DNA from 2 places in the Clostridium sartagoforme genome. Region 1 is predicted to be linked to the other one. Evidence: predicted binding sites of a transcription regulator. Region 1 holds the regulator's gene; the other holds the start of a gene.
What was found. The regulator Rex, encoded in region 1, represses fermentation and respiration genes when NADH is low (regulators of the CRP and FNR family bind a similar motif). The targets are predictions, from matches to a motif close to ATTGTTAANNNNTTAACAAT.
Positions count from the first base shown of each region.

Region 2: the regulator Rex is predicted to act here: its motif matches at 14,627-14,646, upstream of ABDZ60_RS07820 (flavocytochrome c).

Region 1 covers NZ_BAAACH010000011.1:91,407-107,900, reverse strand. Annotated here, with positions in the region: gene ABDZ60_RS04270 (discoidin domain-containing protein) at 1-584, opposite strand, end outside; gene ABDZ60_RS04265 (hypothetical protein) at 992-1,516, opposite strand; gene nagA (N-acetylglucosamine-6-phosphate deacetylase) at 1,516-2,655, opposite strand; gene agaF (PTS galactosamine/N-acetylgalactosamine transporter subunit IIA) at 2,858-3,289, shown strand; gene yajC (preprotein translocase subunit YajC) at 3,291-3,569, shown strand; gene ABDZ60_RS04245 (helix-turn-helix domain-containing protein) at 3,603-4,772, opposite strand; gene agaV (PTS N-acetylgalactosamine transporter subunit IIB) at 5,171-5,647, shown strand; gene ABDZ60_RS04235 (PTS mannose/fructose/sorbose/N-acetylgalactosamine transporter subunit IIC) at 5,671-6,483, shown strand; gene ABDZ60_RS04230 (PTS system mannose/fructose/sorbose family transporter subunit IID) at 6,473-7,315, shown strand; gene ABDZ60_RS04225 (N-acetylglucosamine kinase) at 7,481-8,434, opposite strand; gene ABDZ60_RS04220 (DNA-3-methyladenine glycosylase family protein) at 8,858-9,799, opposite strand; gene ABDZ60_RS04215 (3-hydroxybutyryl-CoA dehydrogenase) at 10,122-10,964, opposite strand; gene ABDZ60_RS04210 (electron transfer flavoprotein subunit alpha/FixB family protein) at 10,984-11,988, opposite strand; gene ABDZ60_RS04205 (electron transfer flavoprotein subunit beta/FixA family protein) at 12,011-12,790, opposite strand; gene ABDZ60_RS04200 (acyl-CoA dehydrogenase) at 12,808-13,947, opposite strand; gene ABDZ60_RS04195 (short-chain-enoyl-CoA hydratase) at 14,026-14,808, opposite strand; gene ABDZ60_RS04190 (redox-sensing transcriptional repressor Rex) at 15,057-15,698, opposite strand; gene ABDZ60_RS04185 (heavy metal translocating P-type ATPase) at 16,126-16,494, opposite strand, start outside.
Region 2 covers NZ_BAAACH010000016.1:58,480-74,973, forward strand. Annotated here, with positions in the region: gene ABDZ60_RS07765 (dicarboxylate/amino acid:cation symporter) at 1-1,143, shown strand, start outside; gene ABDZ60_RS07770 (ComEC/Rec2 family competence protein) at 1,204-2,109, opposite strand; gene ABDZ60_RS07775 (threonine/serine exporter family protein) at 2,264-2,734, opposite strand; gene ABDZ60_RS07780 (threonine/serine exporter family protein) at 2,737-3,501, opposite strand; gene ABDZ60_RS07785 (hypothetical protein) at 3,615-4,037, opposite strand; gene ABDZ60_RS07790 (3'-5' exonuclease) at 4,134-6,737, opposite strand; gene ABDZ60_RS07795 (metallophosphoesterase) at 7,293-8,186, shown strand; gene ABDZ60_RS07800 (M3 family oligoendopeptidase) at 8,323-10,101, opposite strand; gene ABDZ60_RS07805 (helix-turn-helix domain-containing protein) at 10,182-10,865, opposite strand; gene ABDZ60_RS07810 (glycoside hydrolase family 13 protein) at 10,986-12,719, shown strand; gene ABDZ60_RS07815 (FMN-binding protein) at 12,789-13,133, opposite strand; gene ABDZ60_RS07820 (flavocytochrome c) at 13,158-14,579, opposite strand; gene ABDZ60_RS07825 (response regulator) at 14,687-15,385, opposite strand; gene ABDZ60_RS07830 (ATP-binding protein) at 15,388-16,494, opposite strand, start outside.

The DNA.
Region 1 (16,494 bases):
TGTCCGCCACCATAAAAATATTCATCATCATTAGTTTCTAAAGTTTGAATAGTTTCGTTAGATTTATATTTTAATGGTTCTGCCTCTTTCCAAATTGTTTTATTTGTTATCTTATTGAAAAGTTCCATTTTACCAGTTTCTTTTTCTATTCTTAGTTCAATAGTATCTGTAGAAACTTTTATTATGCTACCATTTTCTACTGTTGGAGCTACTTTATTATATTCATCCTCTGTTCTATCAATAATTTTTGTTATATGATCCTTTGAATTTGGAGTTGGATCTTCTTGAAAATTACCTTCTGGATCCATATATATTCTGAATATATCATTTTCTAGGAAGGATACTCTAACCTTCTCTCCAGTAGTCATTTGAAAAATAACTTTATTTTCTGATTGAGTATAGCTTTCAACCCCTCCTATTGCACTGTAGTCATTTACTAGTGATTGAATAAATTGGCCTTCTTCATTAGAATTAGTTGTTATTGAATAAGCATAAGCAGATGTTGTCTGAATTGTAAGACTTGATGTAAACGCTGCGGTTAAAGCAAGTGCAGTTAATCTTGCTATTATTATTTTTCTTCTCATAATTCCCCCTAAATTTCTATTTATTTTAATTTATACTTACTAGTAAAATTAATCTTATGTATATACCCTTATCATTTATTCTTATGTATTTTAACTGCTTTATCTTTAGGTTCTTAACTTTAGTAAATTAAAATCATTTACTATTAAAGAAAGGATCTTATTGGTTTTTTTCTGTAGAGTAGAAATGTAAATCATATATTTTCTTAATTTTTTATTCTTTATCTAAAATAGCATCACCCCCTTCAAAATTATAGAAACCCGAACTGATAATGTCGTCATTACCAGTTTGGTTGAATTTTTTTATTTATATAATTTATTAAAAACTATATTTACATTATGGATAAAATGGAAATTTTTAAACCTTAAAAATTTCCATTTTATTAAATTAACTTGATGAAATCAGTAAATTATAATTTTTTTATTCTTCTAAAAGCAATAATATTAATGATTCCTATATAAATGCTATATACTGCTCCTAATATACTTAAAGTCAAAAATAACGCGTTAAAGTTTTGTTGTATTGCATTTAAAATTAGAAGAACACTTAACAGTGCATATGCACATGCTTTCATTACTATTTTTTCTTTTTCCTTACTATTAACTATACTCTCCAACTTTGAAGTTTTACGCTCTCTTTTGAAATCCTTTATTACTTTTAATTTACTTAAAAAAATAGTCCTAAAGTATAACTCTACTAAAACTGTAGCTCCAGCTCCAACTAAAAACGTATTTTGTAAGGATTTAAAATAATCTCCCATTAGTACCATAAAAATAAATATAATTGAATATCTATAGTAAAATATCTTAAATTTTTGCTCCATTTGCTTTGATATTATATATCCATTTTTATTAAAAATATTATAATAAACAGCATCTCCATATCGGTCTAAATATATATTGTTTCCAGATAGATTTACAATATTCTTTTTCACTATAACATCGCCTTTCCTAAACAATATGTTTGATGTACTGAATAGTCATTGTTAAGAATCACCAAATCACTATCATATCCAACTCCTATCCTTCCCTTGCGTTTATCAACACCTAAACACTTAGCAGGATTTATAGTACATGCATTGATAGCATAGTTAAACGGTACCATTGCATCTTCAACTAATATCCTGAGTCCATCATTCATCTTCAATGTAGAACCTGCTAATCCCTTTGTGCCTACTAAGTGTGCACTTCCATCTTCGTATATTTCTATTTCATTTCCTCCAAAGATAAATTTGGAACCTGGCTCATACCCCTTTGCCATTAAAGCATCTGTAATCATTATTCCATAATCTGGTCCCTTTGCGTTAAAGAAATTATATAGAGCTGTTTTTGTAGAGTGATTTCCATCACAAATTATTTCACCATACATTCCTTTAACTCTTAGTGCAACTCCTACTAACCCATTTTGCCTATGATTAAAAGGCGTCATTCCATTATATACATGAGTTTGTGATCTAGCACCATGAGCAAAAGCCATTATTGCTTCCTCATATGTTGAAGCTGAATGTCCAATGCTTACTACTATGTCATTATTGAATAAGTACTCTGTAAGTGAATAATCATCATCTGTTTCAGTTGCTAAAGTTACATACTTTATTAATCCCTTTGCTGCCTTTTGATAGTTTTGAAATTCTTTAATAGTCGGCTTAACTATATATTCCCTTGGTTGTGCTCCTTTGTACTCTAAATCAAGATAAGGTCCTTCAAAGTGAATTCCTAATATTTCTGCACCATCATATCCTTCTTCTACTACCTTTGCCACATTACTTAAAGCCTTAACAAGCACTTCTTTACTTTGAGTTATAGTAGTAGGTAGTATTGAAGTAACTCCTTCACTTACTATTCTCTTTGTCCAGTTTCTTAACCCTTGTTCATTTGCATCATTTGTATCAAATCCATAAGCTCCATGACAATGAATATCTATAAACCCCGGTACAATTCTTTTATCACCATAATCATAGGCGTCTTCTTTTTCATTGTAATCATAAATATTAACTATTTTATTATCATCAATCTCAATTTGAGCTGGAATAAATTGATCCGCAATCCAAACTTTTTTACTTTGTATTAACATATCATCCCTCCTATAATCCAACTTATATATAATTATACATAAGTTTTACTATCTAATATTTGCACTTTTCAACATATATATTATATCTTTCACCACCTTTATTGAATTTAAATTACTCTTCATTATAATTATAATTACTATATATTTTTTAATATTAAATACTTTATAATATATTTGATAATTATTTTTAGGAGATGATGGAATGATAGGATTAATAATTAGTGGACATGGTAACTTTGCATCAGGATTACGTACATCTTTAAAGCTAATTGCAGGAGAACCTTGCAATATAGAATATGTTGATTTTGAGGAAACAGATTCTATAGAAGATTTACGAAAAAAATATTATGCTTCATTAGAAAATTTAAATAATTGTGATAGTATTTTAGCTCTTAGTGATTTAGCTGGAGGCTCACCATTTAAAACTTTAGTTGAAGTTAAAACTCAAATAGAAAAACCTCTTGAAGTAATAGGCGGTACAAATTTACCTATGCTTCTTGAAATATCAATGACTAAAGATATTATAGATGATTTAAAATCTTTATCCCAATCTGCTATTGAAGTAGGAAAAAGTGGAGTTGTAAAGTTTGAGTTTATAGTCCATGAAGAAGAAGAAAGTGAGGATGGTATCTAATATGATAAATTGGGAAGTAGTTATGTGGACATGCATCACTGTTGCAGTATTAGCAGGAATAATCGCTTTAATCCTAATATTTATATCAGCTAGAAACCTAAAGAAAAGAACCTCTGAACTTAAAGATGTTCATGTTGACTTGAAACCAGGAATGAAGGTAATGTTTTGTGGTGGAATCTATGGCAAAGTAGTATCTGTAGAAAAAGAAAAAGTTGACGTTGAAATTGCCAAAAATACAGTAATAACTATATCTAGATATTCAATTCAAAATATTATATAAAATAAAAAGAGCTGCCAGAAGGTAGCTCTTTTTCTATGATTTAAATAAAGTTTGCGCGTATTCGCTAGGGCTTATTTCATAATGTTGTGTAAAAGCTCTTGAAAAATAATGTATAGAATTAAATCCTAACATAAATGCTATCTCACTAATAGTATATTTATTTTCCTTTATTAATTGCTTACTCTTTGATAGCTTCAAGTCATTAATATACTTTTTAGGTGATATATTTAAATTGTTCTTAAATAGTACTTGTAGCGATGACCTTGAAATTGAAAACTTACTACAAAGCTCTTCAATACTAATTGGACAAGCTATCTTTTCATTAATATATTCTACTATTCCTTCTAATATTTCATCTTGGAAGTGTTGCTGTGACTCTTTAGGTAATTTGCTAGCATCAACTCCTAGATAATCATATTGAAATAATCTAATTATTATTTCATGAAAATTACTTAAAATAAGATTTTCTGAATATGGTATTGTACTTGATATATTTTTTGCAAAAGTTCTTACTGCCTTATACAGTTCTTTTCTACAATGAAATACTTTATTACATATTAATCTATCATCATCACATTCCATATCAAACATAATTGTTAAGTATGAACAAGCTGAATCACTATTTACAGATTGTGTATGGAATTGGTTTTTACCATATATAATTAAATCTGATGAATTTAATGTATAATCAACACCATCAATAGATGTATTTAAAGTTCCATTATCAACAAAGGTTAACTCAAATAAGTTATGCCTCTCCCCTTTAAAATTATAATTTGGACTTTTAATGGTATAATAATAAGCCATTATTTCCGGAATGTTTATAGTAGGCAATATTCTATTATAAACATATGGGGGATTTAAAAACTCAAGTTTAAGGTTGTATCCCGATGGTATTATTAAATTAAAAGTAATTTGATCCGTCATTGAAATAATATTAAAGTACATATTAGGTTTAATTTCTAATTTTCTATGAACTGCGAACAATTTGAAATCACCACTATTGGAATCACTTATTAATATTGATGCCATACCTTTAACTATTTCTATATATGTTGGTTCCGAAAATTTGTACAAGCTAGAAATAACTTTATCACTAGTTACAATTTGCTTTAATATTAGATCTTCTTTACTTATATCCTTAGCTTCATCATAAATTGAACCATACTTTCTAAACTGGGCACTAGTTGTTTTATCATACATACACATCACCTCACTATAAATTGATAATATCATTTTTAAATAAGACTTTTACTACTCCTTATTGAATATCAAATAGTTATACTTATTTATTTTTATAATATATTAATTAATTCATTCACTAATTAGCTACTATATTATCATAGTCTTTATATTCAATAAGATCTAAGTAAGGCTGCAATTATGGTAATACTAATAGATATTAAATTAGGATTACCAATATATATACTTATAATATCATTAAATTTATATTTTTACAAAACTAATTCCAATTTGTAAACGTTGTTAAAAACAATAAAATAAATACTAAAAAGTATAAAGATTGTTATTTATTTTAATAATATAATAGTAATATAATCAATGGAAACAAAAATGTTTTCATAAAAAAGGGAGGTGATATTATGCCAAATATTATATTAACAAGAATAGACAATAGATTAATCCATGGTCAAGTTGCAACTCAATGGTGTGGATCAATTGGGGCAAACCTAATACTAGTTGCAAATGACGTGGTGGCAGAAGATAAGCTAAGACAAGGTCTAATGGATATGGCTGCACCATCTTATGCTTCAACTCGTTATTGGACATTAGAAAAAACTATAAGTACAATTCATAAAGCTAGTGCTAAGCAACTTATATTTATAGTTTGTGAAAATCCTTCTGATGTATTAAAACTTGTTGAAGGTGGAGTTCCAATAAAAAAAGTTAATATTGGAAATATGCATATGGCAGAAGGCAAAAGACAAGTCGCTGGCTCTGTTGCAGTAGATGACAAAGATGTAGAAGCATTCAGAAAGTTAAAAGAATTAGGAGTAGAACTTGAAATTAAAAGAGTTCCTACTGAAAATTCAGAAAGTATTGATAAGATTTTTAAATAATTTATTACGGGGGGGAATACTAAATGGATTTTAATATTATACAAATTCTATTGGTTGCAGTATTTGCATTTATTGCAGGTATCGACCAATTCAGTTTCTTAGAATCATTGTATCAACCAATTGTATCCGGAGCTGTTATTGGTGCAATTCTTGGAGACTTACAAACTGGACTTATTGTAGGTGGTACTTATCAATTAATGACAATAGGTAACATGCCTGTTGGAGGAGCTCAACCTCCAAACGCTGTTATCGGAGGAATAATGGCTGTAGTATTTGCCATTTCTTCAAAATTAGAACCAACTGCTGCAGTTGGGCTAGCAGTTCCATTTGCGTTAATCGGACAATATTCTGTTACTTTATTATTTACAGTTATGTCACCATTAATGTCAAAAGCTGACAAATATGCAGATGAAGCAAATCCAAAAGGAATCGTAGGACTTAACTACTTTGCAATGGCTGCTTTAGGAGCATTCTTTGCTCTTGTAGTTGTTATAGGTTTAGTAGGTGGCGCTGCTGCTGGAGATGCACTAGCAAGCTTCTCTGATAAATACGCTTGGTTCATGAAAGGACTTGGAGCTGCTGGTGGAATGATGCGTTATGTTGGATTCGCAATCTTATTACGTATCATGTTATCAAATGACTTATGGGGAATTTACTTTGCAGGGTTTGCACTTGCAACTATCATAGGTAAAATAGAAGGTTTAGCTGGATCAGCATTATTAATAATTGCATTTATTGGAATTGCAGTATGCGTTTATGACTTCCAAACTAATGTAAAAATGAAATCTGCTGTTGGAAATATAGGAATAGGAGGAGATGACGAAGATGGAATCTAATAACACATTATATAAAGATTTGACTCCTGCCAAACAACTTGATAAGAAAACTTTAAACAAAATGGTTTGGCGTTCATTATTTTTACAAGCTTCATTTAACTATGAAAGAATGCAAGCTGCTGGATGGTTATATGGAATATTACCTGGATTAGAGAAGATTCATACTGATAAGGAAGATCTTTCAAAATCTATGAAACACAACTTAGAGTTCTTTAACACTCACCCATTCCTTGTAACTTTTGTTATGGGTATAATTATGTCATTAGAGCAACAAAAAGCTGATACTAATACTATTCGTGCTGTCCGTGTTGCTGCAATGGGACCTTTAGGTGGAATTGGAGATGCTATTTTCTGGTTCACATTAGTTCCAATTACTGCTGGTATAACTGCTAATATGGCTATTAATGGATCTTTAGCTGGGCCAATATTATTCTTATTAATATTTAATGCTGTTCAATTTGGCATTAGATATTGGTTAATGCATTGGTCATATAACTTAGGTTCAAAAGCAATTGATATCTTAACTAAAAATGCAAAAGAATTTACACGTTCAGCTTCTATGCTAGGTGTATTCATAGTTGGAGCACTTACTTCAAACTATGGTGCAACAAAATTAGCCATTGAAATACCAAATGGAGAAGCTCCAATTAATATACAAAATATATTAGATGGTGTTCTTCCTCAAATGATTCCACTAGCTTTAACATTAATGTTATTCTACTTAATCAAGAAAAGAAAATGGACTCCTGTTGCATGTATAGGTTTATTACTTGTACTTGGAATAGTTGGTGCTTTACTTGGTCACTTATTCGGATTCACAATGTGGGCTTAATATAAATAAAAAGAGGACTTGCTATTTACTAGCAGTCCTCTTTTTTAGTTCACAGTTTACAGTGCACAGTTCACAGTGCACTGTAAACTAGAAAAAACTGTGAACTGAACTGTGCACTGTGAATTCTTAACTGAAAAAACTGTGTGTTACCTATATCTTATACTCTTATTTTAATATTTCTTTTACATTATCAGGTACAGTATTACCAGCTAAAGTATATGCTAATAAAACAGATCCATTCCAAGGATCAAGTTCAGGCTCTTGTAAATAACACTTTAATCCAGATTCTTTTATCATTTCTTGCAATGGCTCTAAAACATGCTTACCTGCTTTAAACACTCCACCAGTATATGAAACAACAAATTCTTCATTGAAATTCAATTCTTTTGATATAGCAGATATATGCTCAAATATAGCTCTAGCTGCATCCTTAAAGATATTTTTACAAGCTGAACAGCCTGCTTCTGCTGCTAAAAAGCATATTGTTGAGAATTTAGCCAGTTCTGTTCTATTGAACTTTAATCTGTTAAATGCAATATCAACTATTTCATATTTATATGATATGTTATATTCCTTTTCTAATATATCAACTAAAACTGTTTTTTCACTTCTTCCATCTTTTTGCTTTGTATATTCATTAATAGTTCTTAAAGCAATCCAGTAAGCACTTCCATCATCACCTATTCCTGGTCCAAAGCCACCACACCTTGCAAGCTTTCCTTCTGCATTTCTTCCATAAGCTATACTCCCTGTACCTGCCACTACATTTACTCCTGGCTTACAAGCAGTTCCTCCAGCCCATCCATTTACAGCATCATTATCAATTGAATATGGTACTTCCATAACTTCCTTTATTGCTTTATCAATTTTTACCATATCATCTAAGCTTTCACCATACCCTGGTACCCCAGCAAAAGCATAAGCAATATCTTTTGTAGATATGTTTACTTCTTCACATATCTTTGAAATATTTTCTTTAAGCTGGCTTTTTATTCCTTCTACGCCAACCTGATGAATGTGTATAGTTGATCCTTCTCTTTCACATACCTTTTGTAAACCCTCATTTACTAATAGGTATTTTGTTTTAGTGCCTCCACCATCAATTCCTAAATAATACATTGTTTTTCCCCCTACAATATTTATATTATTTGATTAAGCATATTAAATGTACTATTACGCCCCTTATTATCTATAATCTACATTTCTTACTTTATATTTTATATTAAAACTTATCAATTTAATTATATATTTATTATTATTAAATTCCAATAGTTATAAAATGCGAATATAAAGGCTACGATAAATTATATTAAGAATTTAACTTAATAATGAATTATGTTATTGGTAAAAAATAATTGGTGAGTGACATTAAAATTTAGTTAATTGTAGCAAACTATAATTGAGCCTATTCCACGTTACCTTTTACCTAAGAAGCTTGATTTGCAAAATAAATCTATAGTTTACATTTAGTACTTGTTACCTGATACCTGTTACCTATAAAATCAAAACAACTGTGAACTGTGCGCTGTGAACTATATAAATTTAAACTTCAATTTTATTTTCTCTCGCGTAATAGAACAAATATTGCTGAGCCATTCCTGATAATGCTCCAAATTTATCTCTTGCAAATATTCTCATCTTATTTAGAGATACATCTGGTGCTACATAAAAATGAATCATAGCCCTTTTAACCCATACATCTACTGGGAAGGATGAATGTTTTGCCATTGAAAATAGCATTATACAATCAGCTACTTTAGCTCCTACTCCCATAAATTTTTGTAGGGCTATATGACATTCATCATCACTTAATGACTTAATATATTCTAAATCAAAATCTAATATTTCTGGTCTTTCTTCATACTTACTAGGACTTACTTTCATATCTTCTTTAACTTCTATGGCTTCATTTACTTTTTTAATTGTATCAACTATGTATTTACTTCTGAAAGATGCCCCTGTTTCTTGTATTTCTTCTAGTTTGGCTTCCTTAATTGCTTTTGGAGTTGGGAATGTATAATATTTATTTCCTTTATATTCTATTTTTTCTCCCCATTTTTCACATATCTTCTTAACAGTTTTCTTTATTGAAGGAATACTGTTTCTTGCAGATATTATAAAACTTATAAGAATTTCAAATGGATCTTGATTTAGAATTCTAATTCCATATCCAAATTCAACACTTTTTCTAAGTATTTCATCTTTTGCAAGAACATCTTTTATTTCATCATAATTTCTTTCTAAGTCAAAATAATTCTTCCATATATTATTAAAGTCTTCTTCATTTGAATTTAGTATAACAACTTCATTATCATTTTGTATTACTTCTATAACTCTTCTATACGCAATAATGATATAATTGTTATCACTTACTTTTTCCCATCTAAAACATTGTCCACACTCTAATATCTGCTTTATGTTAAAGTTCTTTACACCTTGTATTATTACCTTGTTATCTTCAAATATTGTATTTTTAAAATCCATTTCCTCACCTCATATATGTAATTAATATATCCCTAATATATTATTTATCCCCGAGATATAAAAAACTATTCTAAATCAGTTATCCTTTCCCCCAAAAGTATAACTAAATATTAATGGTTTTTATCTTTATAAATTATATCATATCACTAATAAAAATGGATAATTAATACTTAATAATAATCTATATAATTTAAATAAACTATTAACTATTTATATAATTTGCCTAATATTTACTTATATATAAATAAAGATAGAGAAATTAAATAAACTTCTCTATCTTTATAAGCCTCAACAAATAAAATTATATTTTTATAATGGAATCTTAGTAATTATAGAATCCTCTTCCAGTTTTTCTTCCAAGATATCCAGCTCTAACGTATTTTCTTAAAAGACTACTTGCTCTGTATTTGCTATCTCCTGTTTCATTGTATAAAACATCCATAATAGCTAAGCATACATCTAATCCTATAAGATCTCCTAATGCTAGAGGTCCCATTGGATGATTTGCACCATATTTCATTGATGTATCTATATCTTCAACTGATGCTATTCCTTCTTGAAGAATAAAAGTAGCTTCATTAATCATAGGGATAAGTATTCTGTTAACAACAAATCCTGGAGCTTCAGCTACTTCTACTGGTTCCTTACCTATTGCCACTGATAATTCCTTAACAGCATCAAAAGTTTCTTGAGAAGTTGCTATTCCTCTAATTACTTCTACTAACTTCATTATAGGTGCTGGATTAAAGAAATGCATACCTATAACTTTATCAGCTCTCTTTGTTGCTGATGCAACTTCTGTTATTGATAAAGATGATGTATTAGAAGCTAATATAGTAGATTCTTTACAAATTCCATCTAATTCAGCAAATATTTGCTTTTTAATTTGCATATTTTCAACTGCAGCTTCTATTACTAAATCACAATCTTCAGCAAGAGCTAAATCTGTAGTTCCAGTTATTCTTGCAAGTATAGCTTCCTTATCTTCTTCACTCATTTTTCCTTTAGCAACTAACTTAGTTAATCCTTTGTTGATTCCGTTTATTCCTCTTTCAACAAATTCATCTTTTATATCTCTAACTATTACTTCATATCCTTTTTGAGCAAAAGCTTGAACTATTCCTGCTCCCATAGTACCTGCGCCTATTACAAAAATCTTTTCCATCTTCAAAACCCTCCTATTTTTAGTTTTCTTTCATTGCTTTTACTTGAGCTGTCATTTCTGGTACAACTTTTAATAAGTCTCCAACTATTGCATAATCAGCTGTTTTCATTATTGGAGCTGATGCATCTTTATTTATAGCTATTATTAAATCTGAATCTTGCATACCTGCAACGTGTTGGATTGCTCCTGAAATACCACAAGCTATATATATAGTAGGTCTTACTGTTTTACCTGTTTGACCAACTTGATAATCTCTTTCTATCCATTCATTTTCTACAGCTGCTCTTGAACCTGCTACTGTTCCGCCTAGTGCGTCTGCTAATTCTTTTAAAATAGCAAAGTTTTCTTTTGAACCTACTCCTCTACCTCCTGATACGATAAAGTTAGCTTCACTTATATCAACAATATCTTTTGCTTCTTTTACTATTTCAACTATTTTTGTTCTTATATCTGAATCTTGTAATTTAACTTCTACTTTTTCTACAGTAAAGTTTCTATCTTCATCAGCAAGCTTTGAGAAAACTCCTGGTCTTACTGTAGCCATTTGAGGTCTATGATCAGGGCAAGCTATTGTAGCCATTAAGTTACCACCAAATGCTGGTCTTGTAGCTAATAAGTCAGCTTTTTCAACATCAACATCTAAAACTGTACAGTCAGCTGTTAATCCTGTTGATAATCTTGCAGCTACTCTTGGACCTAAATCTCTTCCTATGAAAGTTGCACCTATAAATAAAATTCCTGGCTTTCTTTCATTTGCTAAGTCACAAATAACCTTTGTATAACCATCAGTTGTATAGTGTTTTAATAATTCATTTTCTGCAACTATAACTTCATCTGCTCCGTGTCTTCCTAATGTATCTGCTAAATGATTTATATTATCTCCTAATATTAATGCTGTTAATTTTACTCCTAATTTGTCAGCAATTTTTCTTCCTTCACCAAGTAATTCTAAAGAAACTTTTTGAAGTTCCCCTTCTCTTTGCTCAGCAAATACCCAAACGCCTCTGTAATCTGCCATACTCATCTTTTTTTACCTCCCATATATCTTAGATATAGTGCTTTTCCTTTAATTTTCCTAATACATATTTTGCAGCTTCTTGTGGGATTTCATTTATTATTTCTCCAGCACCTTTAGCTTCTTTAGTCATTGATTTCTTAACTTTTGTTGGTGAACCTTTAAGACCTAACTCTTCTTTATTCACTTCTAAGTCATCTGCTGACCAAATTTGTATTTCCTTTTTAGCTGTTTCAAATATATATTTAACATTCATATATCTTGGTTTATTTAATTCTTTTATAGCTGTTAAAAGAACTGGTGTGTTAACTTTTATTAACTCATATCCATCTTCTAAAGCTCTATTTACTAATAATCCATCTTCTTCTACCTTAACATCTTGAACATATGTTACTTGAGGTATATCTAAATGTTCTGCAATTTCTGGTCCAACTTGAGCAGTATCTCCGTCTATAGCTTGTCTTCCTGCGAAAACTATGTCATACTCTAATTTTTTTATTGCTCCAGCTAAAGTTTTTGAAGTTGCTAATGTATCAGCTCCTGCAAAAGCTCTATCTGTTATAAGTATAGCTTCATCAGCTCCCATACATAATGCTTCTCTTAACGCATTTTGTGCTTGAGGAGGCCCCATACTTACTACTGTAACCTTCCCTCCTACATTATCCTTTAAAGTCAAAGCTGCTTCTAATGCGTGCTTATCTTCTGGATTTATTATTGATGGTACACCATCTCTTATAAGAGTTCCTGTTTTTGGATCAATTTTAACAGCTGTTGTATCTGGAACTTGTTTTAAACAAACTACTATATTCATTTATAAATCCTCCCCTATTATCTTAAAGCGTTTCCTGAAATAACCATCTTTTGAACTTCTGAAGTTCCTTCGTATATTTCAGTTATCTTAGCATCTCTCATCATTCTTTCAACTGGATATTCTTTAGTATATCCATATCCACCAAATATTTGAACAGCCTTAGTTGTTACATCCATAGCTACTTCTGCTGCATAAAGCTTAGCTCTTGCTGCATCTACTGAATATGGAAGTTTTGCATCCTTTAAGAAAGCTGCTTTATAAACTAAATGTCTTGCTGCTTCAATCTTTGTATCCATTTCTGCTATCATCCATTGTAATCCTTGGAAAGCTGCTAATGGTCTTCCAAATTGTTTTCTTTCTTTCATATAATTAACTGCTTCTTCAAAAGCACCTTCTGCAATTCCTAACGCTTGTGCTGCTATACCTATTCTTCCTCCATCTAGAGTTTTCATAGCTATACCAAAACCCTTCCCTTCTTGTCCAATTAAATTTTCCTTTGGAACTCTACAGTTACTCATAACTAATTCAGTTGTTGAAGATGCTCTAATTCCAAGCTTATCTTCTTTTTTACCTATTGAGAAACCTTCAAAAGCTTTTTCAACTATAAAAGCTGAAATTCCTTTTGTTCCCTTACTCTTATCAGTCATAGCAAATATTATGAATGTTTCTGCTACTCCACCATTAGTTATAAATATTTTTGATCCATTTAATATATAATGATCTCCGTCTAATACTGCAACAGTTTGTTGTCCAGCTGCATCTGTACCTGCTCCAGGCTCTGTTAATCCAAATGCTCCAAGTTTTTTACCTGTTGCAAGGTCTGATAAATATCTTTCTTTTTGATCTTTATTTCCAAATTGATCTATTAATGAAGCACAAAGAGAAGTGTGAGCAGATAATATAACACCTGTAGTTCCACAAACCTTTGATAATTCTTCTACTGCTAAAATATAAGAAAGTGTATCTCCACCAGCTCCACCATATTCTTTAGCAAATGGAATTCCTAACATTCCTACCTTAGCCATCTTCTCAACATTTTCCATAGGGAATCTTTCTGTTTCATCAATTTCAGCAGCAATTGGTTTTACTTCATTCACAGCGAATTCTCTAACCATTTGTCTTACTAATTCTTGTTCTCTAGTTAATTGAAAATTCATTTATTATACCTCCTCGATATTGCACCCTTTTTACTTATATTATCTTTTAAATATTGTAAGTTAGTTATAGTTATTTTTTTATTTATTTAAGAAGTTTTTATTTCTCTTTTCTATAAATGCTGTCATTCCTTCTTTTTGGTCTTCTGTAGAGAAGCATTTTCCAAAGTCTTCTGCTTCTATTACAATAGCACTATCCATATCAACTTGCATTCCTCTATTTATAGCATCCTTACAAAGTTTAACTGCTATTGGAGCATTTGCTATTATTAGGTTTGCCATAGCTCTTGCTTCATCCATTAAGCTTTCTAGTGGAACAACTTTATTAACTAATCCTATTCTAAGAGCTTCATCTGCTTTTATCATTGCACATGTATAAATAAGTTCTTTAGCTTTTCCTTCTCCAACTAGTCTTGGTAATCTTTGAGTTCCACCAAAACCAGGTGTTATTCCAAGACCTGCCTCTGGTTGAGCAAATCTTGCTCTCTCTGAAGCTATTCTTATATCACAAGCCATAGCTAATTCACATCCACCACCAAGTGCAAATCCTGATATTGCTGCAATAACAGGTTTGTCCAATTTTTCTAATCTTCTGAAAACTTTGTTTCCTAAAAGACCAAATTCTTTTCCTTCTTCCTCTGATAGATCTTTCATTTCTGAAATATCAGCTCCAGCAACAAAAGCCTTTTCTCCTGCCCCAGTTAACACTACACAATAGATATTTTTATCAGATTCTAAGTTTTCTAAAACTAAATCTAAATCCTTTAAAGTTTCTGAATTTAATGCATTTAGTGCTTTAGGTCTATTAATTGTAACTATAGCTAGATTTCCTTCTTTTTCAAGAATTATATTTTTTAATTCCACAATAAAATCCTCCTTTATCTTGCTTATCTTATATTAAATTTGTTTAATAAAAACGATTATTATCTGAATATTTCTAAATTTATAAGTAATTATTTTTATTTTAGTGTGTATCATAAATCAACAATTTGTTAATCTTATAACAATCTAAATTAAAAAATAATTGAAGCATTTGCTTCAATTATTATTATAAACTGTTAAATTTCCTTTTGCAATAACTATTTGTAATTTAATCCAAATAAAAAATGTAATTACTTACTTTCATCCTTATCATGCAGTAAATATATCAATGTTAGTAAACTTTCCGATAAATGAACGTTTTCAACTGTCACTTCCTCTGGTACTAATAAATCTACAGGTGCAAAGTTCCATATACCTGTAACACCATTTTCTACTAATATGTCACTTACCTTTTGTGCATTTATTCTTGGAACACAAATTATACCTATATCAATTTTATTATCCTTTAGATAATCTTTTAACACATCTATATCTTCTATCTCAATATCTCTTATTCTCATTCCTATTAATTTGGGATTTGCATCAAAAATGGCCTCAATATTTAATCCTATTTGAGAAAATCTACTATAGTTAGCTATCGCTTGCCCTATATTTCCTGCACCTATTATTATACCTTTATATTCTTTATTCAAACCTAAGATCAAACTAATTTGATTATATAAATCTTTTACGTTATATCCATATCCTTGTTGCCCGAAATCACCAAAACAATTTAAATCTTGTCTTATTTGAGATGCAGTAAAGCCTATTTTCTCACCTAATTCTTTTGAAGATATTCTATCTACATCATTTCTTAATAATTCTTGTAAATATCTATGATATTTTGGCAATCTTTTTATTACAGCCATAGAAATATTCTTTTTCTTATCCATAACAATCTTCTCCTAATCCTCTTTATTATTATATATTAAAATAATACTATTCTTATTTACAATAGTTATTTTACCACTATTATTAGAAATTTAAAACATATTCCATCATATGTTAAAGAAACTTATAAACTTATAATATTATCTTACTTTATATTTTATTATCTCCATTTTAATATGTTTTTTATTATAATTCCATATTTTTATTGTTTTTTAATTTTATTATAAAATAATAAAAAATAAGACTTATGTATAACGTAGCAGATCCGTTATACATAAGTCTATTTAATTTATACAAAGCTTCTACGTACTTTGTAAACAAGATAATGATCTTGTATGCTTCCCTTTGCCTAAAAAGTTCTCAACCTAGTTTATTATATTTAATATGATGAAATTTGTCAATAAAAAAAGTTTACCTATGAAATTTTGTTTATTTTAGACATCTTGTTGAATTTATTACCGCAATTACAGTAACTCCAACATCTGCAAATACCGCTTCCCACATATTTGCCATTCCAAAAGCACTTAAAATTAATACAAGAAGTTTTACTCCTAATGAAAAGATTATATTTTGCCATAAAACCTTGTTTGTTTTTCTTGCTACTTTAATTGATGTAACTAACGCTTCAGGATCATCTTTCATTAGTACTACATCTGCTGCTTCGATAGCTGCATCTGAGCCTATACCACCCATAGCAACTCCAATATCAGCTCTCGCTAAAACTGGTGCATCATTTATTCCGTCACCTACAAATATGACTTTTCCTTTAGTTGAGTTATTTTTAATTAACTCCTCCAC
Region 2 (16,494 bases), on a different contig from region 1:
AAATATCTAAATATTGATACTCCAATAAGGCTACTTGGGACATTTAGTGAACTCTTTGGAAGCTTTTTATCTTTTGTAATTCCACTTATTATGATTGGGTTTATAGTACCTGGAATAGCTTCTCTTGGAAATAAATCTGGAAAGGCTTTATTGTTAACTACTATCCTTGCTTATATCTCTACTCTTGCTGCTGGGTTTTTAGCATTTTCAGTAGGTTCCTTTTTCTTACCTAAATTATTAAAAGTAAATACTTTAAATATAAGTTCAAGTAGTAATATATCTTCTTTTTTTACTATTGATATACCTCCTATAATGTCTGTAATGTCTGCCTTAGTATTTTCTTTTATTATGGGCGTAAGTTTATCAAAACTTAAAAATAGTATTATTTCTAGCATATTTGATGAGTTCAGTATTATAGTTTCTAAAATTATATCTAGTGTACTTATTCCAATAGTACCTATATATATTGGTGCTATTTTTGCAAAACTTAGCTTTAATGGTGAAATATTTACTACTTTAAAAAGCTTTGCATTAGTGTACATAATACTATTTTCTGTTCAAGGAATATATCTTTTAATTCAATATTTAGTTGCTGGTAGTGTAAAAAATGAAAATCCAATTAAATTGCTTAAAAATATGTTACCTGCATATTTAACAGCTGTTGGTACTCAATCATCTTCTGCTACTATTCCTGTTACAGTTCAGTGTGTTAATAATAATTCCGTTAGTGAAGAAGTAACTGATTTTGTAATTCCTCTTGCTGCAACTATACATTTAGCTGGAGACACAATAACCCTTGTACTAACATCTATGGCTGTTATGTATATGACAGGAAGAACTCCAACATTTTCATTAATACTTCCATTTATATTTATGCTTGGAATTACTATGGTTGCTGCTCCTGGCGTTCCTGGGGGAGGGGTTATGGCAGCTCTTGGAATATTGGAATCTATGCTTGGCTTTGGCTCACTAGAAAAACCTTTAATGATTGCTCTTCATGCCGCTCAAGATAGTTTCGGAACTGCTACTAATGTTACAGGAGATGGTGCTATAGCCATATTAATGGATAAAATATTAAATTCTAATAAAAATAAATCTGAAGCTTTAGATAAAGACTTAAATGATGTTAGTGTTGTAAAGTAAAAAGTAGAACTTTATCATATTAGATTTTACAATCATTATGATAAAGTTCTACTTTTTTTGTTACTTTTTATTTTTTATACTAATATTATTGCCATCAGATATAACTATTATTTCGCCGTTTATATCCGTTCTATAGGTTTCTATTCCATAAGTATCTATAGTTTGTAGAGTTTCCCTATGTGGATGTCCATATTTATTATCTACACCACAACTAATCACGCCATACTTTGGGGCAATCGCTTTTATAAATTCTTTACTAGAAGACGTACTTGAGCCATGATGTCCAAATTTTAACACATCAGCTTTTAAGTTATCTTTATATTTAGATATAACTTGTTTTTCTGAATAAGCTTCAGCATCTCCTGTAAACATGAATGTTGAGTTTCCAAAGGTTAATTTCATTATTGGGGAATAATCATTAAGTTCTTCATAACTCTCATTAATTGGAGAATAGACATCTATCCTTGCGCCTTTTCCTAAATCAAAACTTGTCCCCTCTTTTATAACATTAATTTTTAATCCTTCTTTCTTAACTGCATTTATCATATTTTCAAAAGTTTTTGTAGTACTAGTTACTTTTGGCATATAAAAGCTTTTAATATAATACTCTTCAAATATCTTTGTCATTCCTCCAATATGATCCTCATGTGGATGAGTAGCAATAACTATTTCAAAATCATCTATATTTTTTTCTTCAAGTTGCTTCATTAATTTATCTACATCACTTTTAGGTCCTGCATCTATTAATATATCAAAGTCATTTACTCTAATGTAAACAGCATCTCCTTGTCCAACATCCAGATAAGAGATTTCTATATTTCCATTTATTTTTTCTGTATTTAAGTCTAAAATATCCTTACCAAAATATGTTGATATTATTGTAAATATGGCTAAGATAACTATACTTATAAACTTCGATTTTTTATTTACTTTTTGCTTTGTCAAAATCTTACCTCCTGCAAACATACATTCTTATTTTAATACATATTATATGCTGAGATTTGAAAAATGTCAAAAGGCGTTACATTTTGTCCTGCAACGCCCCATAGTCATAGTCAAATTATAAATAAAACTTCTGACTATGATAATATTATTTGATTATTTTATAATTTTATTCCTTCTAGCTATTTAATGATTTAAGTTTATTTTGGTTTTTTAGATCTTTGTTAAGTTTATACTTTATTAAAGTTTTAGTTACTGTTGATACTAATATAATTCCAAGGGCTAAAGCACCTGCTGAAGCTAAAGTTTTTATTCCTGTTTCTAGTGACTTCATAACATTCCCTGTAATTGCTTCAACCATTGTATAATACATTCCTCCACCTGGAACTAATGGTATTAATGCTGCTATTACAAAAGTCGTTACTGGAGTTTTTAATATCCTTGCAAAAACTTCTGAATATATACTAAGACCAACAGCTGCAAGGAATAAAGATGTTGTATCAGAAACTCCCAGCCTTAAAGAAAATTTATATATAAACCACCCTAAAGCACCACATAAAGCTGAAAAAAATAAATTTTTACCTTTAATATTAAATACTATTCCAAAAGCAAATGATGCTATAAAAGCAGATAAGATTTCAATTATCATATTTATATCCCCCCAAACGTTCCAATCCAGAAACTTAAAACTACTCCAGTTCCAATAGCAACCGCTATAGCTGTTAAAAATGCTTCTGCTCCTCTTGCAAGTCCAGATACTAAATCACCAGCAACTGTATCTCTTATTGCATTGGTAATTGCCAGCCCTGGTACTAAAAGCATTATCGAACCTATTATTACCTTGTCTATATCAAATGCTAGTCCAACTTTTATAGATATAATTGCTAAGAAAGCTAAAATCCCAGCACAAATACTACTAATGAAAAATGAATTTAGCCCCATATTCTCACCTTTTATAGAGAAATATTTAACTACTATTCCTATAAAAAATGCTGCTATAGCATCTTTTATAGATCCTCCAAATAAAAAAACAAATCCAAATGCACCAATTGCTGAAAAAGTTATTGTCACTTTATTTGAATACCTTTTTTCTTTTTCTATTTCATTTAATTTATTCTTTAACTCTTTCACATTATATTTATCTTTTACTATATTCCTTGCTAAATCGTTAACCTTATGAATTTTTTGCAAATCCACTGATCTGTTAGAAATTCTGACTACTAATGATTTTATTTCGCCTTCATGAGATACCGATGCTACAATTACAGTTGGTGTCGCATAACTATCTGCTACTTCTATTCCAAAAGACTTGCATATTCTATTCATTGTTTCCTCAACTCTATATGCCTCTGCTCCACTTTCAAGCATTATCTTCCCTGCATAAGCTGAAACTTGAAGTATACTATTTATATCCATTATTTTTACCTCTTCTATATTCAACTTTATATATTATACAATTCTCACAATAGCATGTCTATATAGATTTTTTATTAAAAAGAGGAAAAACTAAATAGTTTTTCCTCAAAAATTTATATACTGTTTATTATATTTAATATATTTTCAACTGATGCTTTTCTTATTGTAAAAATCATATCTTCATCTATTCTAAGCTTACATTCATTTTCATTTATTTTTACTTTATTCAAATTAATTCCAGTTGATTTTATCTCTTTATATTTAGTTGCTGATATATCTATATCAAATTTATTCTCTTTTGCCCCTGTAATTTTTATTAGGCTTCCTTGACATCCGCTATCTTGTATTTTTAATGTTATTATATTATTTCCTTTTAAGACTAGTTTATTTGCAGGAACCGATACAATTGATACCTTTCCTGTCATAGTCATCCAGCCACCACTTAATTTTATTTTAGATAGTAATTCAAGATCGTAATTCTTTGCAATAACATCTAATAGTTGTCCTAACTGGTACACATTTAAATTGTATTTCATTTCTCATACCTCGCAATATTTAATACATATGTTTCTATATAATATTATTTATTATACTATATAGAAGTGAAAATTTCTATCTTTTAATAATTATTATCAAGATATATAGTCTATATCTATATATCCTAAGAATCTACTTACTTCATTTTTTCTATTATATTCATCATGTAAATTAGACAATAAATATAAATTTTCTCTTGCTCTAGTTAATGCAACATAAAAGGTTCTTTTTTCTTCTTCTAAGTTGTTAGATTTAATGGACATATAAGATGGAAATGTATTTTCTTGAAGTCCTACTATAAATACACTATCAAATTCAAGCCCTTTTGATTGATGTACTGTTATTATTGGAATTCTTTTTTTATTAGTTCTATTTATAATCAAATTCTCAAGATCTCCATTTGAAAGACCTGTCAATTTAATTATATCTAATAAAAAATCTTTATTGCTTTTTTTATTATCATCTAAATCTCTCACAAGGACATAAAAATCTCTAAGTCTTTCTATCTTTTCTCTTCCTTCCTTAGCACCTTCAATATCCCTTCCTGAATATAATGTTTTTATATTGAATTTATTTATAATATCAACTATTATATCTTGAGGTCTTTTAACTTCAGCTTCCTTAAATAATTCATTAACTTTATTGCTAATATATGAAAATGCTTTTATGTGCTTAGACATATAATTTATTCTCTGTATTGATGTGTGAATTAAATCCTTATTTATAGCTCTTACTAATAATTCACTAGTTGCTAGTATATCATCCATAGCATCATGACTTGGTTTGTTTTTTGTTTTAAATATTTTACTAAGTGTATCTAATTTATAATTAGGTAAATTAGTATAAAATCTTCTATATATATCTAGAGTATCATAAAAAGTTTTAAATTTATGACCTCCTAAGTTATTCCTATATAACTCACTACTTAAAATATTTATGTCATATTGAACATTATGCCCTACTATAACAGCATCCTTTGAGAACTCCATGAACTCTTTTAATACCTTTTTCTTATCTTCACCATTTTCTTTTAAAAATTCATCACTAAATCCATGTACTTTAAATGATGATTCTACAGTTTTTTTATTTTTTATAAACTTTTTAAAGCTGTCAATAACTTTACCATGTTTATTTATCTTTATAGCTGCTATTTGTACTATTTCATCTTCAGTTACATCTGTTCCTGTACTTTCAACATCAAATACTATTATATTATCTTGTGCAAATTCATTTATTAGTAATGAATATTTTTCTCCATAATTTCTTGCATTTAAATCTATAAAATCACATAATGAAATTCCAACTTCTTTATACTCCTTTGATTCAATAATTTGGAATGTCTTATCTCCTATTCCTGTAGGAAGTCTTTTTACTATTCTTTTTAAGCTTACATTATCATATCTGTTTGCAATAAGTTTTAGAAAAGCTATAATATCTTTTATTTCTTGTCTTCTAAAAAACTTAAATTGATCAACCAGAATAAATTCAAAATCAGAACCATCATATCCAATTATATTTCCAAGTTCTCTACTCAACTTAATATTATAATTATTATCTCTACTTAAAATACAAATCTTTGATATATCTTCGCCTTTTTCTTGTAATGATTTTACTTCCTCAAATATAAATCTAGCTTCTTCCCTCAAATTATTGCATATCTTTAATTTTATTTTCTCACCATTTTCTTTTGTTTCGGAGGATATTTCATTTTTGTATAAAGATTTATATTGTAATTCAAAAGCATTCTTTAAAAAGCTTAAAGTTCCATTAGTTATAAACTTAGTTGATCTGTAATTTTTAAAAAATACTATTTCAATAGGATTATATTCTTTCTTATAAAATTCTAATATCTTATTTGGTTCTGAGCCTCTCCACCCATAAATGGTTTGAAACATATCTCCACATAACAAAATATTATTTCCTTTAAATATCTTTTCAATTATAAAATATTCTAATGTACTTGTATCCTGAACTTCATCTATATTTATAAATTTATATGTATTTCTTAAACTTATAACTAATTTATCATCTTTTAATATCTCTTTTGCCTTACATGTTAAATCTGCAAAATCTAACCCATGATTGTTATAAAGCAATGAGTTATATAAATTAACCAAAAAATGGCCCTTTTCTAATAAAAAGTTCTTCATTTCATTATTTAAAATGCCTTTGTCATTACAAATTGAATTTATCTTAGCTTCATTGTATTTAAATATATTTCCTATAGTTTTACTATAATCATCTAAAACATTATCACTATATAAATCAAGTTTAGCTCTTTCTATTTTAATTATATCTATAAACTGTTGTAGTTTATAAACAGAAGTATTATAGTAATTACATTCTTTTATTATTTCTCTACAATCTTCCTCATCAAAGACAATAAAATCAGTAAATATATCACTTCTTTTCTTAGCATCACTTTTAATTAAATCATAACAAAAGCTATGAAAGGTTCTTATAGTAATGTCCTTAGCTTCTTCCCCTACAACTTTTTCAATTCTCTCTCTCATTTCTGCACAAGCTTTATTAGTAAAAGTTATACATAATATTTCACAAGCTTTTGCTTTATTACTTTTTATAATATTTGAAATTCTACTTGATAAAGTATTAGTTTTTCCAGTACCTGCCGAAGCAAGAAGTAGAATGTTTTTTTCTAATTCATTTACAACTAAAGCTTGTTCTTGATTTAAAGTCATACTTAATCCTCCAGGCTTTTTACTTTATTTTATCATATCTTATAATTTTCTCTACTAATCAAATCTATAAATTGTAAATATCTCTCTTTTTTAATATGTATAATTAATTTTTCTAACTTATATTTACTAAAATAATTATATTACTATTGTACTCATAATGAAAGTAAGTTAAAATTTCATTTTTTACTATTTTCTTAAGCAAAATAAATGTATATTATATAAAGTTTAAGAAATAATACTTATGTAATTTGGTTTAAAAATACTGTTATGTTATAATAATCTAAAAATTATATACTGGAGTTGATTGAATTGAAGGTTAAATATATCCTTATCTTGGTTTTATTTTCACTTCTATATTTTTTAATAAATTATTATATAGGTAGAAAAATACTTAATGGATTTAATTATATTTTCAAAATTTCTCCATTAGTCTTTTGGATTATTTTTTGGGTTTTAGCCTTATCATACATAATTTCAATGTTTCTTAATAAATTTATATCTCCCAATTTAACTAACTTTCTTTATTTAATTGGTTCATATTGGATGGGATTATTAATGTACACTTTATTAACTTTTCCTATTATAGGAATAATAAATATAATAATTAGTAAATCACACTTATCAAATAATTTAACTGATAAATACTATATTTATCAAACTATATTAATTGCTGTAGTTTTTATTATAATAACTACAATTGGAAGCTTTAATGCTAAAAACTCTTATGTGACCTCTTTTGATATAGATATAGATAAACCATCTTTTAAAGAACCAGTAAATGTAATTATGGTATCTGATATACATTTAGGAAATATAGTTAAAAATAAAAAACTTTCTAATATGGTAAAAGAAATTAATGACTTAAATCCTGATATAGTAATAATTGCTGGAGATATTATAGATAGTGATATAAAACCATTTCTAAATACTAATATGGGAAGAGAATTTTCAAAAATCAAGTCTACATATGGTACTTATGCCACCCTTGGAAATCATGATTTAATGACTAAGGCTGAAACCCAAATAGTCAAAATACTTGAAGAAAATTCTGTTAAAGTCTTAAGAGATGAATCTATTTTAATAAATGACAGTATCTACATAATAGGCAGAGATGATATTACAATAAATAGATTTTCTGAAAATGATAGAGCTTCATTATTAGATTTAACACATAATCTTGATAAATCTAAAGCTCTTATTGTAATAGATCATAATCCTAAATATATAAATGAAAGCTTAAATGCAAATATTGATTTACAACTTTCTGGTCATACTCATAAAGGTCAAATTGCTCCTGGAAATTTAGTTACAAATAAAATGTTTGAAATTGATTATGGTTATTTAAAGAAAGATAACTTGAATGTTGTAGTTTCTTCTGGGTATGGAACTTGGGGACCTCCTATAAGAATAGGCAGTAGAAGTGAAATAGTTCAAATGAACTTACATTAATATATGCCGAAAAAAACTAATTCTAATAAAATTACTATAGATTTATTAATCTTATACACTTATTAAATAGCTATTTAATATTAAATTAAAATCAAGGGATATTTAAAAACACTTTAAATATCCCTTTAGTTTTAATCTATTTTACTTCGTAACTTAAAGAAATGAATCTTTCTATATCTTCTTCAATAAGCCTTAAAGAATTTCTCCAGAAGTTAACATCATGAACGTCTATATTCATTATTTTTGTTACATCTGCAACCTTTTCTTTGCCTGTAACAGATAATAAATCCTCATATTCCTTACAGAAGCTTTCACCTCTCTTTAAATATTCAGCATATAACCCCTTTGCAAATAAATTTCCAAATGCATATGGGAAGTTATAGAAATTATCTGTTGCATAATAATAATGAGGTTTCCAAGTCCACATATATTTATGCAAGAAATCATTATCAAGACCATCTCCATAGGATTCTTTTTGAGCTTTTAACATTACATTATTGATTTCTTCCACTGAAAGAGAGCTTTCTTTTCTCTTTTCAAAAATTTCAGTTTCAAATAAGAATCTTGAATATATATCAACTATTACTTGATTACAGTCTGATATTTCTGCTTCTAAAATAGCAAAAGCCTCTTCTTTACTTGCACTTTTAACAGCTCCTCTTTTTACTAATATCTCACAGAAATTAGATGCTGTTTCAGCTAATGTCATTGGATATTCTGAATTTAAAGCAGTTTCATTTTTTAAGCAATGACTATGAAATCCATGTCCAAGTTCGTGAGCCATGGTTACAACATCACTAAAACTATTTCCATAATTCAGTAATATTCTGCTTTCATTTATAGTCTTTATGCTTTCACAAAAAGCACCACCAACTTTGCCTTCTTTAGGCATAACATCTATCCAACTATTATTAAATGCATTAATAGCAAAATCAGCTAAATTATCACTAAAGTTTCTAAAGTTCTTTTCAACAAAAGCCTTTCCTTCTTCATAAGAAAACTTCATTTCTTTGTTTATTACTGGTGCATATAAATCATAAAATGGCAATCCATTTTTATGACCTAACATTTCCGCTTTTCTTCTTAAATATTTTCTAAATGAAGGCAAGCTTTCTTTTATAGCTGTAAGCATTGAATTTAAAATATCTTCATCCATTCTAGATTCCTCTAAAGTCATATGAAGAGGTGATTTATACCCTTTAAGCTGAGTAGTAGTTAAAACTTCTCCCTTAATTCCATTTAATGCTGCTGCAACTCCTTCTTCAATTTTTTCATATGACTTAATTTCTGCTTCATATGCCTTTTTTCTTAAATCTGCATCTGGACTATATGCCATATTTAAAATAACAGTTAATGGTAATGTTTTATCTTCATTATCAATATTAATATCAACCTTATGTGTTGATATTAAATAATCCTTATAATTTAACCATGCCTCTGAGCCAGTATTTCTCATTTTAGCAATTATAGCTTCTTCTTTTTCACTTAGCATATAATTATTTTTTTCTATTATTTCATTTATAAAAAATTTATGTTTTCTTAATAAGTCTGATGATTTTATTAAACTATCTATATCTTTTATATTTGCTACCCATTTATATATCTTTGTTAATGGCTCTGCTAGAAGCCCATATTTAGAATTTATTACATCTAAATATTTTCTTCCTTCTGCATTCTTTGAATCAGTACTTAAAGTTAAATTAGCATAACACCCTACTCTATTTAAAAGTAAATTTATATTTTCTAACTTATTTATTAATTCTTCTAATTTTATTAAATCATTTGATTTTTCATCAGTAGATTTAGCGAACCTTTTAAGTTCTTCTATCCCATCATCTACTTTCTTTAAATCTGTAATAAATTCTTTTGAAGTAAATGATGGATATATATTTTTTAAACTCCATTCTAATGACATTTTTATGCCCCCTTTAATATTATTTTTAATACTTATTTTAAATTATATTATTAAATTAAATCGAATTCAATTAATTATACTTATATTGAATAATTTTTATTTCTAAATTCTGATGGCGATATACCTACAACTTTTTTAAATGTATTAGTGAAATGGCTTTGATCATGAAATCCTAATAATATGCTTATTTCTAGTATGCTCTTTTCACTACTTAAAAGTAAAGTTTTAGCTCTTTCAATTTTCATTTCTCTTAAATACTTCATTATAGATATTCCCTTATATCTCTTAAAACATGTTGACGCATATCCTACCGATATATTTAAATTATTACATATCATTTCTAATGAAGTATGATTTTCTATATTTAAATGTACCGCTTGCAAAAGTTTATTAGCTGTGAAGCTATCAGTGATTTCGATATCATTTATAAGTAAATCCATATACTCATTTATCATTTCCATTTCTATAGTTTGCAAATTACTGATGTTATTAGTTTCTTTAACTTTTCTATAAAATTTATTATAGATTGTATGAAGATATTTTTTTGAAATTCCACTTCTAATAATTTCCCTACTATAAATAGCATTCCAAATTATTAAATCATCTTTTTTATGTTCTTTATCTACATCATCTCTAATCTCTGACTTATGCTTTTCTTTAACTATCTTTATTATTTCTTCTTTATTTCTAGACTCCATTAGAAATGATATCTTATTACTAAAAATATTGAAATCTGATTCAAAACTTTCATATCCATCATTCATTAGTATCTCTCCATTCTATAACTTTATAATAATTATATACATATTATATTTTAAATTTACAAATTTAATCAATACACTTTGATATAATTTTATTAAAATATACAATAAAAGGAGTAATTTATGAATAAGTTAGCTGTTTATCATATATCAGATATTCCCTATGCTTATGCCAAAAATGTAAATACCTTAACTATAAGAATACGTACTGCTAAAAATGATTTGAATAATTGCTACATTTATTATAAAGATAGATTTGGAGATGAATCTTTTATAAAGAAAGAAATGTATCTAATATCTGAAGGAGAATTATATTCATACTATGAAGCTGACTTGTCAGTCGCTAAAAATAGGTACAAATATATATTTGAACTTATAGACAAAAATAATGTTAGCTATATTTTAGATGAACGAGGTTTTAGAAAATCTACTTATGAATATATTGATGCAAACTCATTTCACTTTCCTTATATATCTGCCGATGATGTCTATAATGAGAATAAAATTTTACAAGAAGCTATAGTATATCAAATTTTTCCTGATAGGTTTTTTAAAGGATTTAATAAAAGTAACCCTAAGACTATATCAGAATGGGGAGATGAAAATATAACTTTCAAATCTATTTTTGGAGGAAATCTACAAGGAATAATAGATAAATTAGATTATATCCAATCTCTAGGAGTAAACTTAATATATCTTACTCCGGTGTTTAAATCTACTTCTAATCATAAATATAATACATGTGATTATTATAAAATTGATGAAATATTTGGAGATAAAGAAACAGCCAAGTCTCTAATAGATAAATGTCATAAAAAAGGGATTAGAGTTATATTTGATGCTGTATTTAATCATTCAGGAGACGATTTTTTTGCATTTCAGGATATTATAAAAAATGGAGAAAAATCAAAATATAAAGATTGGTATCTTATAGATAGCTTTCCTATTAACCAAGAAGCCCTTAATTATTATACTTTTGCAAATAATATATCTAAAATGCCAAAATTGAATATTTTAAATGAAGAAGTAAGAAACTATCTTATCAATGTAGGTAAATACTGGATTAATGAGATTGGAATAGACGGTTGGAGATTAGATGTAAGTGATGAAGTTAGTCATAGCTTTTGGAAAGATTTTAGAAAAGAAATTAAATCAATAAATAAAGATGCAATTATAATAGGTGAAATATTTCATAATGGTTTTGCCTTTCTAAAAGGTGATGAATTTGATGGTATTATGAATTACACTTTCAAAAATGCATGTGTAGATTTCTTTGCTAAAAGAATAATAAATGCAAAAGAATTTTTAAGCATTTTATCCGAAAGTAGAATGTTATATATGAATAGCATATCAAATCAAATGTGGAATTTATTAGGTAGTCATGATACAAAAAGGTTTATTAACGAATGTAATTTAAATTTTTTATCTATGAAACTTGCTATAGTTTTTCAGTTTTCTTATATAGGGGTACCCTATATTTATTATGGTGATGAAATTGGTTTAACTGGCGAAGATGATCCTTTTAACAGAAAATGTATGATTTGGGATGATTCTAAACAAAATAAAGACTTATTAGACTTGTATAAATCCTTAATAAAACTTAGAAAAGAATATAAATCTTTAGTTTATGGTGCATTTACCCCCATCTATTATGAAGATAATCTTCTAATTTTTAAAAGAGATTTATGTGATGAATCAATTTTAATATGTTTAAATAGAAATGAACAAAAAGTTCACACTAAACTTAATTTTAATATAAATGGTTTTGATTTAATAAATAAGTCTTCTTTTAATGTAAGTAAGCTTGAAAATATAAACTTTAATCCTATGGAATATAAGATAATTAAACTTAAATAAAAAAATAGGTAGATTTTATTTAATAAAATCTACCTATTTTTCATATCTTAAAAGTCTAATATATAATTTTTATTTTGACGCTGATTCCAAGGCTTTATTAACAGCTTCTATTACGCCTTTTGATGAATTTGTTGCTCCTGAGATAGCCTCAACACCTTCTGTGCTTTGCTTTTCGATTATTTCTGGAACTAAATTTTCCTTAACACCATCAACTAAAGTTTTAGTTTCATTATGTTCAACTAAATTCACTTCTAATATCTTTCCCTTTTCAACCTTAACCTCTACTTTTATTTCCCCTGAAGCCCCTTGCCCTTCACCTGTGTAAGTTCCATCAGTATATTTCCCACTACCACAGCCAACTAAAATAGTTGCTGATAATACTAGTGTACTTAATATTGCAGTTATTTTTTTCATTTTTACTCCTCCTACAATTAAATCCTATTTAATGAATGCTGCTGCATTTTTTCCAGCAGTTCTACCAAAAGTAACTATATCAGCTAATGCATTTCCACCTAATCTGTTTCCACCATGAACTCCTCCAGTTACTTCTCCTGCTGCAAATAGTCCTGGAATTACTTTTTCATCTTTATTTAAAACTTCAGCATTTATATTTATCTTTAATCCACCCATTGTATGGTGTACCGCTGGAGTTACAGGTATTGCATATACCTTTCCTTCATTTAATTGTCTTGGAAGATCTTCTCTATTAAATTCTGAATCTTTTTTATCTAATGCTGCTTTATTGTATTTATTAATTGTTTCTACCATTGTATTCTTATCTATTGATAACTTTTCTGCTAATTCTTCTACAGAATCAGCTTCTGTAACTAATCCCATATTAAAATATTCTTCAGTTGCTTTTAAGCTCTTTCTTAACCCTTCATCAAAGAAGAGATACGCTATTCCATCCTTTTGTTCTAATATAGCCTTTGAAACTACATCTCTTGTAAATAATTCATTTGTGAATCTTTTAGCATCCTTATTAATAAGAATCGCTCCATTACCTCTTACAGCTTCAGTTACCATTACAGCCTTTTCTGGAACAACTGTTGGATGTGTTTGGATTTCTTCCATATCTACTAAATCAGCTCCAATACCTTTTCCAAGGACTATTCCATCTCCAGTAGCTCCATTGTGGTTAGTTGTTGCAAATCCTTTTAAATCCTCTTTATAGCTAACTACCATTTCTTGATTCGCTGAAAATCCGCCTGCTGCAATAATTACAGCTTTTGTATTTATAGTGTACTCTTTTCCTTCTTTATTAGTAACCTTTACTCCAGAAACATTACCCTCTTTATCTAAAACTATTTCCTTTACTTCATTCCATAATCTTAAATCAACTTTTTCTTTTTCAGCAGCTACCTTTAATGTATCTACTAAATGAGCTCCAACAGCGGCTCCCCCTGTTGGTCTGTGAGTTCTATAATTTGTAGCTCCTGCCATTCTACCAACATCTGATAAATCAGCACCTAAATCAGTTAACCATGCAACTGAATCCTTTGCCTCATTAGATAGCTTTTCTACTAATTCTGGATTATTTTTTTCATATCCACCCTTCATAGTATCTTCATACATAATTTCTATAGAATCTTCTATACCTTTTGCCTTTTGTTGTTCAGTTTCAGCTGCATTTAAGCCACCTGTAGCTCTATTTGTATTTCCACCAACCATTGGCATCTTCTCTAGAAGAACAACATTTTCTACTCCGTCTTGTTTAGCTTGTACAGCTGCAGATAATCCTGCACCACCAGCTCCTATTATAACTATATCAGCAGTTTCCTTTTTTCCACCACAACCAACTAGGATTGATGGAACTAAAATTAAAGCTGACATTACTAATGCTAAAGCTTTCTTTTTCATCTAATATTTCTCCCCTTAATCTTTAAGTTATTTACAGCATTAGTATATTAGTTAATTAATAGACAATCAATATTATGGTCTTATTGTTTATTTTGGTCTTTTTGTTCTTATTTTTTAAGCATATAATAATTAGTTGGTCTTCCTATTTTTCCATATTCCTGATTTATTTCAACTTTACCTTCTTCCGCCATCTTTTCTAAATACCTTCTAACAGTTACCCTAGCAAGGCCACTTCCTTTGGCAATTTCCTCTGCAGTTAAATCTTGTCCCTTTTTCTGATTCATATAACTTATTATTTTATCATATGTTTTTAGATTTAAACCCTTACTTAGTTCTTTATCTTGCATTTCATCACCTGTACAATTTGTACTAATATTTAATATATATTGATCTATATAATCTTGGTTTATATTATCTAAATTTGTTAATTCAATAAATCTATTTCTATAATTAGATAAGGCTTCTTTAAATCTTTCAAATTTAAATGGCTTTATTAAATAGTCAACAGCTCCATATTTAAAAGCTTCATCAACTGACGATTTACATTTATCCGCAGTAATTAAAATAGTATCTACCTGTATCTCTCTAGATCTTATCCATTTTAGTAAATCTATACCTTTTCCATCCGGCAAAAATATATCTAACAAAATTAAATCTATTTTTTCTTTATCAATTTTAATTTTTGCTTCTTCTATGCTACTTGCATCTCCTACAACTACAAAGCCTTCAAGTTTATTTAAAAATCTTCTATTTATATCTTTTACCATTGGATCATCTTCAACTATAAAAACTTTAATACTATTCATTTTTATATTTCTACCTCCCAAGTCGTAATTTTATCAGAAGTTAATTTTAAAGTCCCATTTAATGATTCTATTATATTTTTTATATTGTATAAACCAAAGCCTCTTAAATCTCCCTTTGTACTAAACCCTCTTTCAAATATTTCATCTTTAATATTATCATCAATTTTACTTCCATTATTTTTTACTATAATCTTTATCTTTTCATCTTGGAAAATTCCAATATATATGTATCCATTTTCTATAATTTTTGCTTCTTCAATAGAATTTTCTAAAAGATTTCCTATAATAGTTAATATATCTTGAACTCTTATATTATTAGGAATAAACTTTAAATGAGAATTTTCATCAACTTCAAACTTTATTTTCATTTCATCTGATTTATTATATTTGGAAAATATCAACCCTTGTATTGATGGTTCCTTTATTTTACTTAGATTATCTGTAACTATTCCTCTAATTCCTGTAGTGTGAAAAATATATTCTAAAGCCTTATCAGTCTCATCTAATTGTATTAAACCAGCTATTGTATGTAACTTATTCATAAATTCATGATTTTGTGCTCTTAAATTCCACGTTAATTCCTTTACTCCAGTTAACTCCTCTGCCATATTATGAACCTTTGTAAAATCTTGAAAGCTAGCAATTGCTCCTACAACCTTACCATATTCACCAATGATGCTATAGAAATTTCCCATTATTATTATATTATTTTCTAACCTTATTTCTTTATTAAATATTCTACTTCTTCTATACATAACTTCAAATAATAGATTTATTATTTTAGAATTTATTTTATTACTTGAATTTATATTCAGTATCTCTAAAGCTTTGTTATTTATTACCGTCACATAACCTTCGTCATTTATTGCTATTAATCCTTCTTCTATATTATTAATTATAGATTCTTTTTCTCTTAATTGATTAGCTATTTCTTCTGGCTCTAATCCATAAATATCTTCTTTTATATTATTAGCTAACTTTTTTGCTAAAAATATTATTATAATAAAAACACCTATAAATACTGGTATTAATCCTTTTATATACTCTTTAACCTCGCTTCTCAAGTCCCTTTTTAACATCCCTACAGCAACAGCCCCAACTTGCACACC